2 regions of the Achromobacter sp. MFA1 R4 genome follow, and region 2 is predicted to be linked to the other one. Evidence: predicted binding sites of a transcription regulator. Region 2 holds the regulator's gene; the other holds the start of a gene.
What was found. Region 2 encodes HrcA, which represses chaperone genes, less so after heat shock. Its sites were predicted from a motif close to TTAGCACTCNNNNNNNNNGAGTGCTAA; they were not measured.
Positions count from the first base shown of each region.

Region 1: the regulator HrcA is predicted to act here: its motif matches at 2,080-2,106, upstream of groES (co-chaperone GroES).

Region 1 is NZ_LT707065.1:1,009,894-1,019,068, reverse strand. It holds gene groL (chaperonin GroEL) at 57-1,697, opposite strand; gene groES (co-chaperone GroES) at 1,735-2,022, opposite strand; gene poxB (ubiquinone-dependent pyruvate dehydrogenase) at 2,632-4,359, shown strand; gene BXA00_RS04630 (transposase) at 4,471-4,623, shown strand; gene BXA00_RS04625 (TonB-dependent siderophore receptor) at 4,702-6,801, opposite strand; gene BXA00_RS04620 (PepSY domain-containing protein) at 6,985-8,265, shown strand; gene BXA00_RS04615 (tripartite tricarboxylate transporter substrate binding protein) at 8,712-9,175, shown strand, end outside.
Region 2 is NZ_LT707065.1:3,147,684-3,156,858, reverse strand. It holds gene hemH (ferrochelatase) at 1-1,000, opposite strand, end outside; gene hrcA (heat-inducible transcriptional repressor HrcA) at 1,046-2,050, opposite strand; gene BXA00_RS14285 (NAD kinase) at 2,193-3,092, shown strand; gene recN (DNA repair protein RecN) at 3,105-4,766, shown strand; gene fur (ferric iron uptake transcriptional regulator) at 4,905-5,324, opposite strand; gene BXA00_RS14270 (outer membrane protein assembly factor BamE) at 5,479-6,015, shown strand; gene dapB (4-hydroxy-tetrahydrodipicolinate reductase) at 6,031-6,822, shown strand; gene murB (UDP-N-acetylmuramate dehydrogenase) at 6,880-7,938, opposite strand; tRNA gene BXA00_RS14255 (tRNA-Gly) at 8,144-8,219, shown strand; tRNA gene BXA00_RS14250 (tRNA-Gly) at 8,466-8,541, shown strand; tRNA gene BXA00_RS14245 (tRNA-Gly) at 8,669-8,744, shown strand; tRNA gene BXA00_RS14240 (tRNA-Cys) at 8,800-8,873, shown strand; gene BXA00_RS14235 (hypothetical protein) at 8,977-9,175, shown strand, end outside.

The DNA.
Region 1 (9,175 bases), 2.1 Mb from region 2:
TTCGGATACTGCATTCCCCGGCCGAAGCCGGGGAGGCCTTGCACGGGAAGCGGGACTTAGAAGTCCATGCCGCCCATGCCGCCCATGCCGCCGGGCATGGCCGGGGCAGCGGGCTTGTCTTCAGCCAGTTCAACCACGGCGGCTTCGGCCGTCAGCAGCAGGCTGGCGACGGAGGCAGCGTTCTGCAGGGCGGTGCGGGTCACCTTGGTGGGATCCAGCACGCCTTGCTCGACCAGGTCGGTGTACTCGCCGGTCGCGGCGTTGTAGCCGTAGTTGCCCTTGCCGTTCAGCACGTTGCTGACCACGACGCTGGCTTCTTCGCCGGCGTTCGTGACGATGGTGCGCAGGGGCTCTTCCACAGCGCGCAGGATCAGCTTGATGCCGGCGTTCTGGTCAGGCGTGTCGCCCTTCAGGTCAGCGATGGCTTGCTTGGCGCGCAGCAGTGCAACGCCGCCGCCAGCCACAACGCCTTCTTCCACTGCAGCGCGGGTGGCGTGCAGGGCGTCTTCGACGCGAGCCTTCTTTTCCTTCATTTCGACTTCGGTGGCAGCGCCAACGCGAATCACGGCAACGCCGCCGGCCAGCTTGGCCACGCGTTCTTGCAGCTTTTCACGGTCGTAGTCGGACGTGGCTTCTTCGATCTGCACGCGCACTTGCTTGACGCGGGCTTCAATGGACTTGCTGTCGCCAGCGCCGTCGATGATCGTGGTGTTTTCCTTGCCCACTTCGATGCGCTTGGCTTGGCCCAGCTCAGCCAGCGTGGCCTTTTCCAGCGACATGCCGGTTTCTTCGGAGATCACCGTGCCGCCCGTCAGGATGGCGATGTCTTCCAGCATGGCCTTGCGGCGGTCGCCGAAGCCAGGCGCCTTGACGGCGGTGGTCTTCAGGATGCCACGGATGTTGTTCACAACCAGGGTGGCCAGGGCTTCGCCTTCGACGTCTTCCGCGATGATCAGCAGGGGACGGCTCGACTTGGCAACTTGTTCCAGCACCGGCAGCAGGTCACGGATGTTGCTGATCTTCTTGTCGAAAATCAGGACAAACGGATCTTCCAGGACGGCGACTTGCTTGTCCGGGTTGTTGATGAAGTAGGGCGACAGGTAGCCGCGGTCGAATTGCATGCCTTCGACGACGTCCAGCTCGTTTTCCAGCGACTTGCCGTCTTCGACGGTGATGACGCCTTCCTTGCCGACCTTGTCCATCGCGTCAGCGATGATCTGGCCGATGGAGGAATCGCTGTTGGCCGAGATGGAACCGACCTGGGCGATTTCCTTGCTGGTCGTGACCGGCTTGGATTGCTTTTGCAGTTCGGCGACGGCGGCGGCGACAGCCTTGTCGATGCCGCGCTTCAGGTCGATCGGGTTGAAACCGGCGGCAACGTACTTCAGGCCTTCCTGAACGATGGCCTGGGCCAGCACGGTGGCGGTCGTGGTGCCGTCACCGGCGTTGTCGGAGGTCTTGGAAGCGACGTCCTTGACGAGCTGGGCGCCGATGTTCTCGAACTTGTCCTTCAGTTCGATTTCCTTGGCGACGGACACGCCGTCCTTGGTCACGGTCGGGGCGCCGAACGAGCGCTCCAGCACGACGTTGCGACCCTTGGGGCCCAGGGTGGTCTTGACAGCGTTGGCGAGGACATTCACGCCACGGACGATGCGCACGCGGGCGTCATCACCGAACAATACTTGCTTGGCAGCCATTTCTTAGCTTCCTTCGAAAATTCGTTTGAGGCGGGGTTTACTGGACCACGGCGAGGATTTCGTCCTCGCGGATGACGAGCAGTTCTTCGCCATCAACCTTCACGGACTGGCCGGCGTACTTGCCGAACAGAACCTTGTCACCAGCCTTCAGGTCAACCGGCAGGATCTTGCCGTCTTCGGTCTTCTTGCCGGGGCCGACGGCCACGACTTCACCCTGGTCGGGCTTTTCAGCGGCGCTGTCCGGGATCACGATGCCCGAGGCAGTCTTGCGCTCGTTTTCGAGGCGTTTGACGATCACGCGATCGCCCAGGGGACGCAAGGCCATGAGGAACTCCTGTTAACTAAAAAGTAAGTGAATGATCGGTTAGCCCCGGGAGGGCTGTTAGCACTCACCGGTGTCGAGTGCTAATTATAGGGATGATGTTCTGAGGTTCAAGGGGGGGGCGGGGCGCTGTTACATCTTTGGGGCCGGGGTCGACGTTCAATCAACTTGAGAACTGGTTCACTAAGGTTGGCGTGTAACTTCAGATGACATCAAGGCTTTGCCTTCAGTGAACTTCGATAGCGCGGTCGTCGAATCCCCTCCCGACGTTGCCGGCGTAGCGCAAGTCGCCGCTGGAATGCCGCTTGCCGCCAGCCAGTCCGCCAGCGCCTTTGCAGCCTTGCCAAGAATCGGCTTCTGGTCCTGAGACCGAACGGCGCCAGTCTGGTTGGTCTTGGAAAGCGCCACCGTATATAGAGATAGCCATCGCCTGTGCGTCGGGTGTTTTCCACCGCGGCACGCACCGTCTTCCGCCGGCGCCCGCCGCCACGGCGCGGGGTGTGGGCTTGGCACCGGGTGCGGTGCTACGATTTCCGCACGTGTGTCAACTTCCGGCGCTGGGGGCAAACCGTAGCGATAAGTGCCCGGCGGCGTTCCTTCAAGGAGCATTCCATGGCCGCAACCGTCGCAGATTATCTTGTTAAAGTGCTTGCCGAAGTTGGGGTCCGCCGTATCTGGGGCGTGACGGGCGACAGTCTCAATGGACTGAACGACAGCCTTCGACGGATGGACCAGATCGCGTGGATGCACACCCGCCACGAAGAGACCGCGGCTTTTGCCGCCGGCGCCGAGGCCGCGATTACGGGCACGCTGGCGGTATGCGCAGGCAGTTGCGGTCCCGGCAATCTGCACCTGATCAACGGCCTGTTCGACTGCCAACGCAGCCGCGTCCCGGTGCTGGCCATTGCCGCCCACATCCCGTCGTCGGAAATCGGGCTGGGGTACTTCCAGGAAACCCATCCCCAGGACTTGTTCAAGGAATGCTCGGAATTCGTCGAACTCGTCTCCAATCCTGCGCAACTTCCTGGGGTGCTGGCCCGCGCCATCAACACGGCGATCGGCAAACAGGGGGTGGCGGTCCTGGTGATACCCGGCGACGTGGCGCTCGCCGCCGCGCCTTCGGACGTGCCGGCGTCGTGGCCTTTGCCACCGGCGCGCCCGCACATCCGCCCGGACGCAACGGCGGTGCAGGAACTGGTCCAATTGTTGAACGGGGCACGGAAGGTGTCGATACTGGCCGGCAGCGGCTGCGCCGGCAGCCACGACGCGGTCGTCGCGCTGGCCCAGCGCCTCAAGGCGCCCGTCGTCCATGCGCTGCGCGGCAAAGAGCACGTCGAGTGGAACAACCCCTACGATGTCGGCATGACAGGCTTCATCGGCTTTTCGTCCGGCTACCATGCGATGGAAAACGCCGACCTCCTGCTGATGCTGGGCACAGACTTTCCCTACCGCCCGTTCTATCCCAAAGACGCAAAGATCGTGCAGGTCGACCGCGATCCAAGCGCGCTCGGCCGGCGTGCACCGCTGACGTTGGGCATTGCCGCCGACGTGGACGAGACCATCGCCGCGCTGCTGGCGCAGCTTGACGAGCGCCAAGACAGCGCCTTCCTCGACGCCGCGCTCCGGCATTACCGGAATTCCCGCAAAGAACTCGACAACCTTGCCGCACCGGCGCCCGCTGGCCGCCCTCTGCATCCCCAGTATCTGGCCCGCCGCATCAACGAACTGGCCGATGACGACGCCATCTTCGCCGTGGACGTCGGCTCGCCAACCGTGTGGGCGGCCCGATACCTCACCATGAATGGCAAGCGCCGACTGCTGGGTTCCTTTAACCACGGCTCGATGGCCAACGCGATGCTCCAGGCGCTTGGCGCGCAGGCAGCGGCGCCTGGCCGGCAGGTAATTTCCATGTCCGGCGACGGCGGATTCACGATGATGATGGGAGACTTCCTGTCCCTGTCCCAGTTGCAGCTTCCCGTAAAGATCGTCGTCTTCAACAACGGCGCTCTCGGCTTTGTTTCCATGGAAATGAAAGCCGCGGGGTTTCTGGATACGGGAACCGACCTGTCAAATCCCGATTTCGCCGCCATGGCCGAAGCGGTCGGCGTACGAGGCATCCGAGTCGAATCGTCCGAATTCCTTGATGCCGCGCTGCAGGAGGCGCTTGCTCACCCCGGCCCGGTGCTGGTCGACGTGCTGACCTCGGCGCAAGAGCTGATCGTCCCCCCCAAGATCAAGCTCGAACAGGCCAAGGGGTTTGGCTTGTACATGCTGAAGGCCATCATGAACGGCAGGGGCGACGAGGTGATTGAGTTGGCCAGGACGAATCTGGGGCGTTGAGGGGCGTCTTTATGCTGGAATTTTGTGAAGACCGGGCGGCGGATATAGGGCCGCCGGCGGCCAAGTTCAATGAACTTTCCCGATAGTGTCCACCACTTTTAGGTGGACACCATGTCGAAGACAGAATTAGCACCGGTGCCTAAGCGCGGGTCTTATCCGAAGGCGCTGAAGGCAAAGATCGTCGCCCAGTGCAGCCAGCCCGGAACATCCATTGCTGGTGTGGCGCTGTCGCACGGCGTGAACGCAAAAATGGCCCGTGAGTGAGGCCGGCGCGTGCGTGGCATGGTTACGCGAGTGGCTGCGGTGATCCGTGTCGCCGCACCATCCCCAGCCGCTCCGCGATCAGTGGCGGTACGACAGCGTTAACAGGGTGATGCGTCCGTCGCCCAGCGCGACGGCGTTGCGTACGCCGCCTGCGTAATAGGATTTGTCGAACAGGTTGTTCATGGTTAGCGCTGCGCGCCAGCGGCGCGCGCTATATGCAACGCCTGCGTCGGCGACGACATAGCCGGGGAGGTCGTAGCCGTAGGTATAACGGCTTCCTTCACCGCGAAGCCCGCCGGTCAGTTCCCAGCCGGCCAGGTCGCCTTGCATCCGATAGCGCGCAGTAACGTTGAAACTATGACGCGGAACGCTGTTGAGGCGGGTATTGTTGGTGGACGGCTGCTGGCCGCCATCGTCAACGACGACGGCCGATAGATACGCGTATCCCCCCATCAGGCTCAGGCCGTCGGTCAGGTCCGTCGCCCATCCCAATTCCGCGCCGCGCGTACGTTGCTTGCCGACCGCAATGCTGTAGCCGTCGTTCAGCGGATCCGATTGGAGAACGTTGCGGCGCTCCAGGTCGAACGCCGCCACGGTGATGCTGGTGGCGCCGTCGTTAAGGTCGAACTTCACGCCGGCTTCCCATTGCCTGCCGCTTTCCGGTTTGAATGTGCTGCCGTCTACGCTGGTGCCGCTGTTGGGATAGAACGACGTGGCGTAGCTGATATAAGGCCGCACGCCGGGCAGGATCTCGTACATCAATGCGCCTGAACCAGTGATGGCGTTATCGCTGCTGTCTTCGCGCGCCTGCGTGCGATGTTCCGTCGAGTAAGTGGTGGCGCTGTCATGGCGCAGGCCGAAGACCGCGTTCCATCGCTCTCCCAGCGCGATCTGGTCGCGGGCATATAGGCCAATCGAGCGCACGGTGGTGCTGCTGTCGGTGCGCGGATTGGCAGGGCAGTTGATGGCGCTGCCGTACACGGGTTGGTAGACGTCCAGGTCCCCCACCGAGCAGTTATACGACAGGCTGTTCTCGCGCGTGCGCAGGTAGTCCAGGCCAACCGTGATGTCATGGCGGCCAAAGCCGGTTTCAAATCCGCGCTGCGCGTTGGTATCCACCGTGATCGTGTCGCCGTCCCAGTGCTGGTCGGTGGCGGTACGCCGCAGCGTCCGATTGTCCGCGCGCAAGAGGCCATTGGCGACCAACTGGCCATTGAGCGTAAACGACTGCCAGCGCGCATTCTGGTTGACCGTCCAGCCATTGTCGAACCGATGCGTCAGCGCATAGCCCACGCGGCTTTGGTAGCCGCGATAGGGGTCCTGCCCCGGCTCGCCGGTAAAGCGGTCTCGGGGGATCTGGCCATTAGGGTTCGACTGGACCGACCCGACGATCGGCAATCCCTGCTGGCGGATGTAGCGGCGTTCCTGGTAGCTGGTGAGAATGGTGAAATCCGTTCGCGCGCCCAGATCCAAAGACAGTGAAGGGGCGATGAACCGATTCTTGAACCACACGTGGTCTGTTTCGTCGTCCGAATTCATGGCCAGGGCATTGATGCGAAATGCCGCCTTGCCGTTGTCCGACAGCGGCGTCCCCATGTCCAGCGTCGCCTGCCGGAAATCGTGGCTGCCCACGGTGGTGGCCACGTCCGCAAAACTCTCGGCACGCGGGCGCTTGCTGACCATGTTGACCAGGCCGCCGGGCAGGACCTGCCCATAAAGCAGCGAGGCGGGGCCCTTCAACACCTCTACCTGTTCCACGCCGAACAGTTGTTCGGCGACGCGGTTGCTTGCCGCTGTACGCAGCCCATCCAGGAACAACGAATCCGAAGCGACCTGGCCGCGGATGATGAGGTCGTCCCAGCCGCGACGGCCAAACTGATTGCTGACTACGCCGGGCACGTTATGTAGAGCGTCGGCCAGGGTCTGCGCCTGTTGCGCGTCCAGGACCGCCCGGGGCACCACGGTGATCGACTGCGGTGTCTTGGCAAGGGGAACCGACGACTTGGTGACCGTGGGCGGCGCGATAGGGTTGAACAGGCCCTCTTGGCCTGCGTCGTCGTCGCCGGTTACGCGCACGGCGGGCAGTTCCACGGCGGCATCGGAGTTCTGGGCAACGGCGGCAAAGGGGGCGGCCAGCGTCAAGGCGGCAGCGAATGCCGGATAGGGATGCAAGGGCATGAAGGGACGGCAGGGGAGGAGATGCGGTGGCGAGGAATGCGCGACAGCGCGTTTCCTGAAAGCACAGCGATATTTGAGAATGAGAATAACAACGATTAATTATAAGCACTACAATGCACGGTGAGCTAGGCAATGCGCTCAAAAGCTTTTGCCTTGCGATGTCTTTACATACTTTCATGCGTCATGCCGCCCGCGCCGACCTCCCTTGATTCTTCTGCCGCCACGCTTGCCGTGGCCAAACCGCGTACTTCCGCTCGCAAGCTTTGGTTCGCGCTGCACAGCTGGATCGGCATGAAGCTGTGCATTCTGCTCAGCTTTATCTTCTGTACGGGAACGCTGGCGGTGATGGCGGCCGAGATTGATTGGCTGATTGAACCTGCCATGCGGGTCACGCCTCAGGAAAGGCAGGCCAGTTGGGGGGAAATGTTGGCGGCTGCCGAGCGGGCGCACCCAGGTCTGCGTTTGCGCAGTCTGTCCGCGCCGCATGGCGAGCGCTTTGCGGCCGAGGCCCTGATGCGTCAGGACAATGGCGAACTGCTGCGGGTGTGGGTGAATCCGCATACCGCGCAAGTGACCGGGCAATCCTCGTGGTGGAGCGCGCAGCGATGGTTGCGGGACACGCATCGCAACCTCATGCTGCCCCCCAGATTCGGGGTGCCGCTGGTCGCCCTGATGTCCATCCCGCTCCTGTTGATGCTGGCCAGCAGCCTCTTCATCTACAAGCGCTGGTGGCGCGGCTTTCTGACATGGCCGCGCAAGGGAAAGCCGCGATTGACCTGGGGGGATGTGCATCGGCTTGCAGGCGTCTGGAGTCTCGGTTTCATGCTGCTTATCGGCATGACTGCGTTCTGGTATCTGGTGGAGTCGCTGGGGGCGAAGGCGCCGCTTCCTCCCGCGATCGTGCAGCTCAAGGGCAATGCCAAGCACGCGCCGTTGGCGGCCGAAGACGTCGACAGGGCAATCTCCGCGGCACAGGCGGCGTGGCCCGATCTGAAGATCTCCAGCGTACGGCCGACCCCCAACGGGAAAGCCCTGTTGTTGGAAGGGCAGGCGAATGGATTGCTGTTGCGTGAGCGCGCCAACGTCATCGGTGTCGAGCTCGCTTCAGGCGAGATCCTGGGGCGCAACGACGGGCGGGACATGAGTGTGCACCAGCGCATCGGTGAGCTCGCAGACCCGATCCATTTCGGCACGTTCGGCGGGTGGCCTGTGCGCGTGCTGTGGTTCATTTTTGGACTACTGTTGACGACGCTATCCCTGACAGGGGCGTATCTTTATGGCATCCGCGTTGCCGAGGCCACGCGGGCGGCACTCAAGCGGCGCGGTGCGCCGGCCGGCGCAACGCATTCCCGTGCCCAGTCCGCCTGGTCCGTCGCGTGGCGCAGCATGGGATGGTGGCGGTGGCTGGGCGGCGGCGTCCTGAGCGTATGGGGGATGCTCGTGATCAACCAGGTGTTGAAGTGACGTGACGATACGATTCATGGAAACCGTTGATGACTGCGGCACTAGAGGCGCTGTTTGGCGATAGGCCGGGAATTAAACCGCGCTACTCGTGAAGGCTTGGTTGCACTGAACCGCCTTGGGGAATTGCGAAGGCTCACGCGCCAGCTAGGCCTTGGGAGCGACCACTGCTGCTAATCCGCTTGGCGGCAGACCCTGCAATAAGGACGGGAGGCTCAAATCAGAGTCATCCCGTTTTTTTGTTCGGACGAGCGCCGTCTCGATCAGCCGCGCCTGTCGCCGGAAAGCTAGGGTTATCCGGGATTCTTTATGCTTAAACTTTTGTGAAGAATGAGCGGCAGTTGCAGGACCGCCGCCACAATGAGGCATCAAGGCGGTTCACCGTGGTGCGGCACGTGACGCACCACTTGAGGGATCGCGGGGTTCCCCCCCCCACTAAGGAGAGTCGCATGCTGCTGCGTAGACGTTGTCTGGCCTTGATGATGCTGGCGCTGACTGGCTGGGCGACGGCCAGCCATGCGCAAACGCCGTCTGAGGCCTGGCCCGTCAAGCCCGTGCGCCTGGTCGTGGGGCTGGCACCCGGCGGGCTGGTCGACGTGCTCGCGCGCACCGTGCAGCCGCACTTGGCCGAGGCCTTGAAGCAGACCGTTATCGTGGAGAACCGGGGCGGTGCGGGCGGCAACGTGGCGGGAGCCGAGGTGGTGCGTAACGGTAGAGACAACCATACCTTCCTGCTCAATCCATCGACGACCGAATCGGTCAACCCCCTGATGTTCGCCAGCATGCCGTTCGATCCGCAGCGTGACCTGCGGCCGGTCGCCTTGCTGGCCAACAGCCAATTGTTCCTGTTTGTCCGGTCCTCGCTGGGCGTCAATACGCTCGAAGAGTTCGTGGAGTACGCGCGCAAGCGGCC
Region 2 (9,175 bases):
GGATGTAACGGAACTGCCTGCCCCCCGCCTCGAGGAAGGCGTCGCGGCATTCCAGGCTGATTTCTTCCAGGGTTTCAAGACAGTCTGCCACAAATCCCGGGCACACCACATCGACCTCGGTGACGCCCGAGGCGGCCAGCGCCTTGAGCGTCGGCTCGGTGTAGGGCTCCAGCCAGCGGGCGGTGCCGAACCGGCTCTGGAACGTCACTTCGATCTGGTCGCGCGGCAGGGACAGGCGCTGCGTCAAGAGCCGGGCCGTCTCCAGGCAATCGCGGTAGTAGGGGTCGCCAAGCTCGATCGAATAGCGCGGCAGGCCGTGAAAACTCATGACCAGCTTCTGGGGCTTGCCGTGCTCCAGCCAGTACCGCTCGATGCGCGCGGCCAGCGGGTCCAGGTAGGCCGGATCGTCGTGGAAGCGCTTGATGAAGCGCATCTCGGGCTGGTCGCGCAGCCTGCCCGCATGGCGGGTGACCGCATCGACCACCGTGGCGGTGGTGCTGGCGGCGTACTGCGGATACAGCGGCACGGTGAGGATGCTCTCGCAGCCCTGCTTGCGCAGGGCCGAGATGGCATCGGGGATGGAGGGATTGCCGTAGCGCATGCCCAGTTCGACCACGGCGTCCACGCCCGCGGCGTGCAAAGCGGCGCGCACGCCGTCCGCCTGCCGCTTGCTGTAGACCATCAGGGGCGAGCCCTCCTGCATCCAGATGCCGGCATAGCGCGGCTCCAGCCGCTTGGGACGGCGGACCAGCACGATGCCGTGCAGGATGGGCTTCCAGAGGTAGCGCGGGATCTCGATGACGCGGGGATCGGAAAGAAATTCACCGAGGTACTTGCGGATGTCCTTGGCCGTCGGGGTGTCCGGCGTGCCCAGGTTCACCAGCAGCACGCCGACCTTGCCCGGCACGCGCGGCGGCGGATCTTCGTTGAAGGGGTCTTCTTGCTGGGGTTCAGGAAGGTAGCGCTCAGGCCAGAGATACTTGAACAGGCGAAGAAACACAAAAACTCCCGTTCCTCCGCAAGGAGGATGTAGCTTTGAATGGAACTACTGATTGTGGCTGAGGGCGTTGGACAGCAAGCGCGCCGTGATGTCCACGATGGGAATGACGCGTTCGTAGGCCATGCGGGTCGGCCCGATCACGCCCAGGGTGCCCACCACCTTGCCATCCACGCCGTAGGGCGCGGTGATGACGGAGACGTCCTCCATGGGCACGAGCTGCGAATCGCCGCCAATGTAGATCTGCACGCCCTGCGCCCGGCTGGACACGTCCAGCAACTGCAGCAGATCGGTCTTTTTCTCGAACAGCGAGAACATCTTGCGCAACCGGTCCATGTCGGACGCGATGTCGGTCACGTCCAGCAGCTTGCGTTCGCCCGAAATGACCACGGCATCGCCGTCTTCGGCGGCTTCGGCGCTGGCCTCGACGGCGGCCTGCATCAGGCGGGAGATGTCTTCGCGCAGTTGGGCCAGTTCGGTCGACAGCGTCTGCCGGACGGCATTGAAGGACTTGCCGGCGAAATGCATGTTGAAGAAGTTGCCGGCCTCGAGCAGCTCGGATTCGGAGTAATCGCGCTGCACGAAAAGAATGCGGTTCTGGACGTCGCCGTCGGGCGTCACGATGATGAGCAGGACGCGCTTGTCCGACAGGCGAATGAATTCGATCTGGCGAAAGACCTGCGCGCGCTTGGGCGTGAGCACCACGCCCGCGAACTGGGTCAGGTTCGACAGCAGCGCCGCGGCCGCGTTGACGGCGCGGGTGGGCTCGGCCGCCGAGAGCATTTCGCCCATGTTGTGCGGCTGCAGCTGGTACGACTGCACCGACAGCAGCGAATCGACGAACATGCGGTAGCCGCGCGGCGTGGGTACGCGGCCCGCCGAGGTGTGCGGACTATGGATCAGCCCCAGCTCTTCCAGGTCCGCCATGACGTTGCGGATGGTGGCCGGGGACAAATCGAAGACTTTAGATAGCGTCCGCGAGCCGACTGGCTGCCCATCGGCGATGTAGCGTTCTATCAACGCTTTCAGTAATGCGCGTGCGCGGTCATCCATAACGGCTATTTTAGGGAATCTTTTCCAATTGAGGCGATTTTTGTCCCGCAACCCGATATACGGCCCCATATAATCGGCTAACCGGCTCATTTCGGGCTGGATTCGGCTTTCCGGTTTCGCCCTTCTCACTTTTGACGCAGCCATGCATTTTCCTATCGTCGCCCTGATCGGCAGATACCAGGACACCGGCCTGGATACACCGCTGAGAGCGCTTGCGCACGCGCTCACGCAGGCGGGCCGGCAGGTGCTGATCGACGCGGACACGGCGCGCAACACCGGGCTGACCGAATACCCCATCGCCACGCTCGAAGAAATCGGCAAGACCGCCTCGCTCGCCGTCGTGATGGGCGGCGACGGCACGGTGCTGGGCGCCAGCCGCCACCTCGCGCCTTACGGCATGCCGCTGGTGGGCATCAACCACGGGCGGCTGGGCTTCATCACCGACATCGCCCTGCAGGACGCGCACGCCGCGCTTGCCCGCGTGCTGGAAGGCAGCTTCCAGATCGAAGACCGCATGCTGCTCGAAGGCAGCGTCTGGCGCGGCGACCAGAAAATGTATTCCGCGTCGGCCCTGAACGACGTGGTCCTGAATCGCGCGGGACGCGGGGGCATGATCGAGGTGCGGGTCGAGCTGGACGGCGCCTTCATGTACACGCAGCGCGCCGACGGCCTGATCATCGCCACCCCCACCGGGTCCACCGCCTATGCGCTGTCGGCCAACGGGCCCATCCTGCACCCCGGCATGAACGCCCTGGTGCTGGTGCCGGTGGCGCCGCAAACACTGTCGAACCGCCCCATCGTCATTCCGGACACGGGCGTGCTGAACATGACCCTCACGGCCATGGGCCGCGTCGAAGTCGGCGCCAGCGTGCACTTCGACATGCAGACCTGGTCCGACCTGCAACCGGGCGACCGCATCGTCGTGCAGCGCGCGCCCTATACCATCCGCTTCGTGCATCCCGAAGGCTACAGCTTCTTCTCCACCCTGCGCCGCAAGCTGCACTGGAACCTGATGCCCGAAGCCTCCGACAACGTAGAGTAGTTGGCGCCCCCCATGCTGCGCACCCTGCACATCCGAGACTTCGTCATCGTCGAACAGACCGAGATCCACTTCGGTCCCGGCTTCACCGTCTTTTCCGGCGAAACCGGCGCGGGCAAATCCATCCTGGTGGATGCGCTGGCGCTCACGCTGGGCGAACGCGGCGACGCCAGCATGCTGCGCGAAGGCGCGGCCCGTGCCGACATCACCGCGGTGTTCGACACGCCCAAGGCGCTGCATGCCTGGCTGGCCGAGCGTGAAATCGACGCCGACGAAGAACTCTCGCTGCGGCGCGTCATCGACGCGCAGGGCCGCAGCCGCGCCTATATCAACGGCACCCCCGCCACCGTCGCGCAATTGCGCGAACTCGGCGACAGCCTGGTCGACATCCACGGACAGCACGCGCACCAGAGCCTGATGCGCCCCGACGCCCAACGCGACCTGCTGGACGCCCACGGCGGCCATGCCGAGCTTCGCCACGCCGTGGGTCAGGCCTGGAAGCAGTGGCGCGCCCTGGCGCGGCAACTGGAGTCCGCCGAAAAAGACGCCGAGAGCCTGGCCTCCGACCGCGAGCGCCTGCAATGGCAGGTCGATGAACTCGACCAACTGAACCTCGGGCCGGACGAATGGGAAGCCCTGCAATCCGAACACACGCGGCTTTCCCACTCGCAGTCGCTGCTCGACGGCGCTTCGCAGATCCTCGAAGCGCTCGATGGCGAAGGCGACTCCGCCCATCACCGCCTGACGGCGGCCAACCAGCGCATCCAGCAGATGTTGCGGCACGATCCGGGCCTGAAGGGCGTCCAGGACGAACTTGAATCGGCCCGCATCGCCATCAGCGAAGCCGTGTCGGACCTGAACAACTACGTCAGCCGCGTCGAACTGGACCCCAAGCGGCTCGCCGACGTGGAAGCGCGGCTGGGACTCGTCTTCGAAACCGCCCGCAAGTTCCGCGTCGAACCCGACGCGCTGTGCGACCTGCGCGAATCGCTGCATTCGGAGCTTGCCGCCCTGCAGGCCGCCGGGGACATCGACGCCCTGCGCGCCCAGGCGGCCGCGGCACAGGCGCAGTACGACACGGCCGCCGCCAAGCTCAGCACGGCGCGCCGCAAGATCGCCAAGGACCTCGCCAAGCAGGTCACGCAGGCCATGCAGACGCTGGCGATGCAGGGTGGCCGCTTCGAGCCCACCCTTGCGCCTTCCGCCCCTTCCGCGCATGGCAGCGAACAGGTTGAATTCCTGGTGGCCGGCCATGCCGGCACCACGCCGCGCCCGCTGGCCAAGGTGGCGTCAGGCGGCGAACTGTCGCGGATTTCGCTCGCGTTGTCGGTCATCGCCAGCCGTGCGGCGCGCGTCCCGACGCTGATCTTCGACGAAGTCGACAGCGGCGTGGGCGGCGCGGTCGCCGAAGCCGTCGGCAAGCTGCTGCGTGAACTGGGCGAGCGCCATCAGGTGCTGTGCGTCACCCACCTGCCCCAGGTCGCGGCTTGCGCCAACAACCAGTTCCTGGTCAGCAAGACCGAATCGCGCGGCACCACGCGTTCCAGCATCGAAGAACTGGACCCGTCCGCCCGCGTCGAAGAGATCGCGCGGATGCTGGGCGGCATGACGCTCACCGCCACCACGCGCGAACATGCGCGCGAAATGCTGGAAGGTTTCGGACAGGCGGCGTCTTAAGCCGCGCCCGCCCAGGAAGCTGCGCGCGCCCGATCCCCCCTGTCTGCGGACAACAAAAAGCCCCTTCTCTATGAAGGGGCTTTTGCGCTTGGCGGGGCCGTGGTCCAAGGGCCCGGCCTTCCGCTTGCCGATCCGGGTTCAACGACCCTTCAGGCAGCTTCCGCAAATGCCATACAGCACCATTGCGTGGCTTTCCAGCGCAAAGGCGTTGTCCTTGGCAATCTTCTGCTGGCGCTTTTCGATCTCGGGATCCGAGAACTCGACGACCTTGCCGCAGTTGGTGCAGATCAGGTGATCATGGTGGTCGCCGTCGTTCAGTTCGAAAACGGCCTTGCCGCTGTCGAACTGGCTGCGCGCCAGGATGCCGGCCTGCTCGAACTGCGTCAGCACGCGGTAAACGGTTGCCAGGCCGATTTCGACGTTTTCGCCGATCAGGGCGCGATAGACGTCTTCGGCGCTCAGGTGACGCTCACCGGATTTGCGGAAAATATCAAGAATCTTCAGGCGAGGAAAAGTCGCCTTCAAACCCATGTTTTTCAGTTCGCTTTGGTCGCTCATGGTGTAATCGCTCTCCGTCCGCGTTGGCATGGGCAAGGACAGGGGTCACCGCAAGACGGCTCGCCGAATTCATGCCGCCACGCGGAACTATCCTTATGAAACCTTTATGATAACGGTTTTGCTTGCTTCCAAATAATAGGGGCGCGTAGTGTCCATGTTTGCACGTATTCCCTCCCGCACGCTGAAGACCAGTTTGGCCATCGCCGCCCTGGCCGTTGCCCTGGCCGGCTGCACCTCGACCAAATGGGGCTTCCCGTACAAGGCCCCCGTCCAGCAGGGCAACTGGATCACGCAGGAGCAGGTTGCGCTGCTTCAGCCCGGCATGACCCGCGAGCAAGTCCGCTTCGCCCTTGGCAGTCCCACGCTCACCAGCGTGCTGCACGCCAACCGCTGGGACTACCCGTACTACTTCAAGCCCGGCTACGGCGACGCGCAGGAGCGCAAGTTCACCGTCTGGTTCGAAAACGACCGGCTCGTGCGATGGGAAGGCGACAAGCAGCCCGACCTGCAGCCCTACCAGATCAACACCCCGGACGCCGTCGCCGACGAAAAGACCGACCTGCGCCTGGACCAGGACGAAGCCCGCATGAAGCAAGAGCAGGACGAGCAAAAGCGGGACGCCGATGCGCCCGTCAGTCCGATCAACCAATACCCCGGCCAGCCCGGCAATGCGCCCGAGCCGCTGCTCTGACACCAAGGATTTCTTATGCGTATTGCTATTGCCGGCGCCAACGGCCGCATGGGCCAGATGTTGATCGAAGCCGTCCTGAAGGCCGACGGCCTGGAACTGGCCGTCGCGCTGGACGTCCCGGGCTCCAGCGCGGTCGGGCGCGATGCCGGCGCCACGCTGGGCAAGCAGACGGGCGTGGCCATCACCGACGACCTGGATGCGCTGGCGGGCGCCGATTGCCTGATCGATTTCACCCGTCCCGAGGGCACGCTCAAGCATCTGCAGGCCTGCGTCAAGCACGGCGTGAAGGCCGTCATCGGCACCACCGGCTTTGACGACAATGGCCGCGCCGCGATCGAAGTGGCCGCCCAGAAGACGGCCATCGTGTTTGCCCCGAACATGAGCGTGGGCGTCAACGCCACGCTCAAGCTGCTGGACATGGCGGCCCGCATCCTGAACTCGGGCTACGACGTCGAAGTCTTCGAAGCCCACCACCGCAACAAGGTGGATGCGCCTTCGGGCACCGCGCTGAAGATGGGTGAAACCATCGCGTCCGCATGGGAAGTCGCGCTGCCTGACGTGGCCACCTGGAGCCGCCATGGCGACACCGGCGTGCGCAAGCCCGGCACCATCGGCTTTTCGGTGCTGCGCGGCGGCGATATCGTCGGCGACCACACCGTCTCGTTCTGCGGCATCGGCGAGCGCATCGAGATCACGCACAAGTCGTCCAGCCGCGCGACCTACGCGGAAGGCGCGCTGCGCGCGGCGCGCTTCCTCGAAGGCAAGCACAACGGGCTCTACGACATGCAGTCCGTGCTGGGACTCTGATCCTGGCGCAAAAAAAACAGGACCCACGCAGGGTCCTGTTTTTTTTGGGCCGGCGAATCAGACCACTACGGGTTCCGGTTCGAGTTTCACGCCGTAGCGCTCGGCCACGGCACCCTGCACGGCGCGCGCCAGCCCCATGATGTCGACAGCGGTCGCGCCGCCCCGATTGACCAGCACCAGCGCCTGGCGGTCATGCACGCCCGCCGCGCCCAACGCCCGGCCCTTCCAGCCGCACTGGTCGATCAGCCAGCCCGCCGCCAGCTTATAGCGGCCGTCTGGCTGCGCGTACGACACCAGACCCGGAAAACGCCCCGCCAGCGCATCGCGTTGCGCGGCCGGGACGATGGGATTCTTGAAGAAGCTGCCCGCGTTGCCGGTGACTGCCGGGTCCGGCAGCTTGGCGCGACGGATCTCGCAGACCGCGTCGAACACGTCGCGGGCGGTTGGCGATGCGCCCGACAGCCGCGCATGGCGCTGCAGGTCGGGATACGCCAGCATGGGACGCCATGGCCGCGGCAGGGAAAAACGCACGCGCACGATGACCCAACGCCCGGGCTCGTCATGCTTGAACGCGCTATCCCGATAAGCGAAACGGCAATCGGCCGCCTGCATGTCGACATAGCGCCCTTCGCGCACATCCCAAGCCGTCAGGCTGTGAAAGCGCTCCTGCAGTTCGACGCCATAGGCGCCGATGTTCTGCACGGGCGCGGCGCCCACGGTGCCGGGAATCAAGGCCAGGTTTTCCAGGCCATCCCACCCTTGCGCCACGCACGCCGACACGAAGCCATGCCAGCTCTCCCCGCCCGCGGCTTCGACCAGCCACGCTTGCGGTCCGGCCTCCAACAGGCGCACGCCCTGGAACGCCACGCGCGCAACCAGGCCCGGCACGCGCTCGGGCAACACCAGATTGCTGCCGCCGCCCAGCACCAGCAGCGAACGCGCCTGGCTTGCCAACGCGGACAGGGCAGGCAGTTGCGCGGGGTCGCGCAGCGTGACGAATGCGTCGGCCCGGGATGCCAGCCCCAGCGTATTCAGCCCGGTGAGGTCCTGCACGGCCGGTGACAAAGCCTCGGGCGCGTCGGAATCGGGCGCGAGCCCCGCGAAGGAATTTGACATGGATGCTACGAGGTGTGCTATAGTTGCGGTCTTCGCTCAGTTTACTTGATTGAGTGCTTGACCCGAACCAAAGCCGGCAAGACAGGCTTTAAATCAAGCTCAGGACAAGCTCAAAAAATCGTGCTAGACTGCGCGCCTTCTGATCGATAACCAAGTTGATCAGAGTGAATAAGAAATGCGGTTCTGAGCAGTTTACGGAACCAATGCGGGAGTAGCTCAGTTGGTAGAGCGCAACCTTGCCAAGGTTGAGGTCGCGAGTTCGAGACTCGTCTCCCGCTCCAAATTCAGCGCTGCAGCGTTTTTTGATTCTGCAGTGCATTGAGACAAGGGCCGAAAGGCCCTTTTTTCATGTGTGAATTTCATGCCAGAAAGCCAGCCAGGTCCGCGCAAGCGCCCGGCTTGATGGATGAAAAAAGTAATGTATACTCTCGCCTCGCTGATTGGGCAGCCGCCCGAATCGACGACGAATCCGCAAGGCATTCGCCAGATTCAACGGTCAATCAGCAATGCGGGACGCGGTGCAAATCGCGGGAGTAGCTCAGTTGGTAGAGCGCAACCTTGCCAAGGTTGAGGTCGCGAGTTCGAGACTCGTCTCCCGCTCCAATTTCGGTCTGAATGCGTTCGGTCTGAATGCGAAGCCCCGAAAAGCATGTATAATCGCTGTCTTTGGTGAACAGCCCTGTTGGCAAAACAGGTTTTCATCAACGGTACAGCAGATAGCAGTACCTCCGCGGGAGTAGCTCAGTTGGTAGAGCGCAACCTTGCCAAGGTTGAGGTCGCGAGTTCGAGACTCGTCTCCCGCTCCAAATACAAAGAGGAAGCAACGGCCAACACCGCGCTTCCTTTTTTCTTGCAAGTGCTGGCGCAATGGCAGAGTGGTTATGCAGCGGATTGCAAATCCGTGTACGTCGGTTCGATTCCGGCTTGCGCCTCCAGCATCTTTTCTTCCCCCTCCCCCAGCATCTCGTTACCCATCACTACGCCCGGTCAGCCGGATGATTGCTATGGTGACCCCGTTTTCATTTGAACGATGAGTCCATGCATAACATCCCGGTTTCGCAGCCGCGCGCGAGCCATCGCGCCTCTTTCCTGACCCTGTCCGCCGCCGCGCTGATTGCATTGGCGCCGGTTGCCGCCGAGGCGGGCGACCGGCACCATCATCACCATCGCCATAAAGGCGGGGAGTACAAGGAAAAGTACTGGGATGGCGCCTGTAAGGTCGAGCGCAAATGGAAGC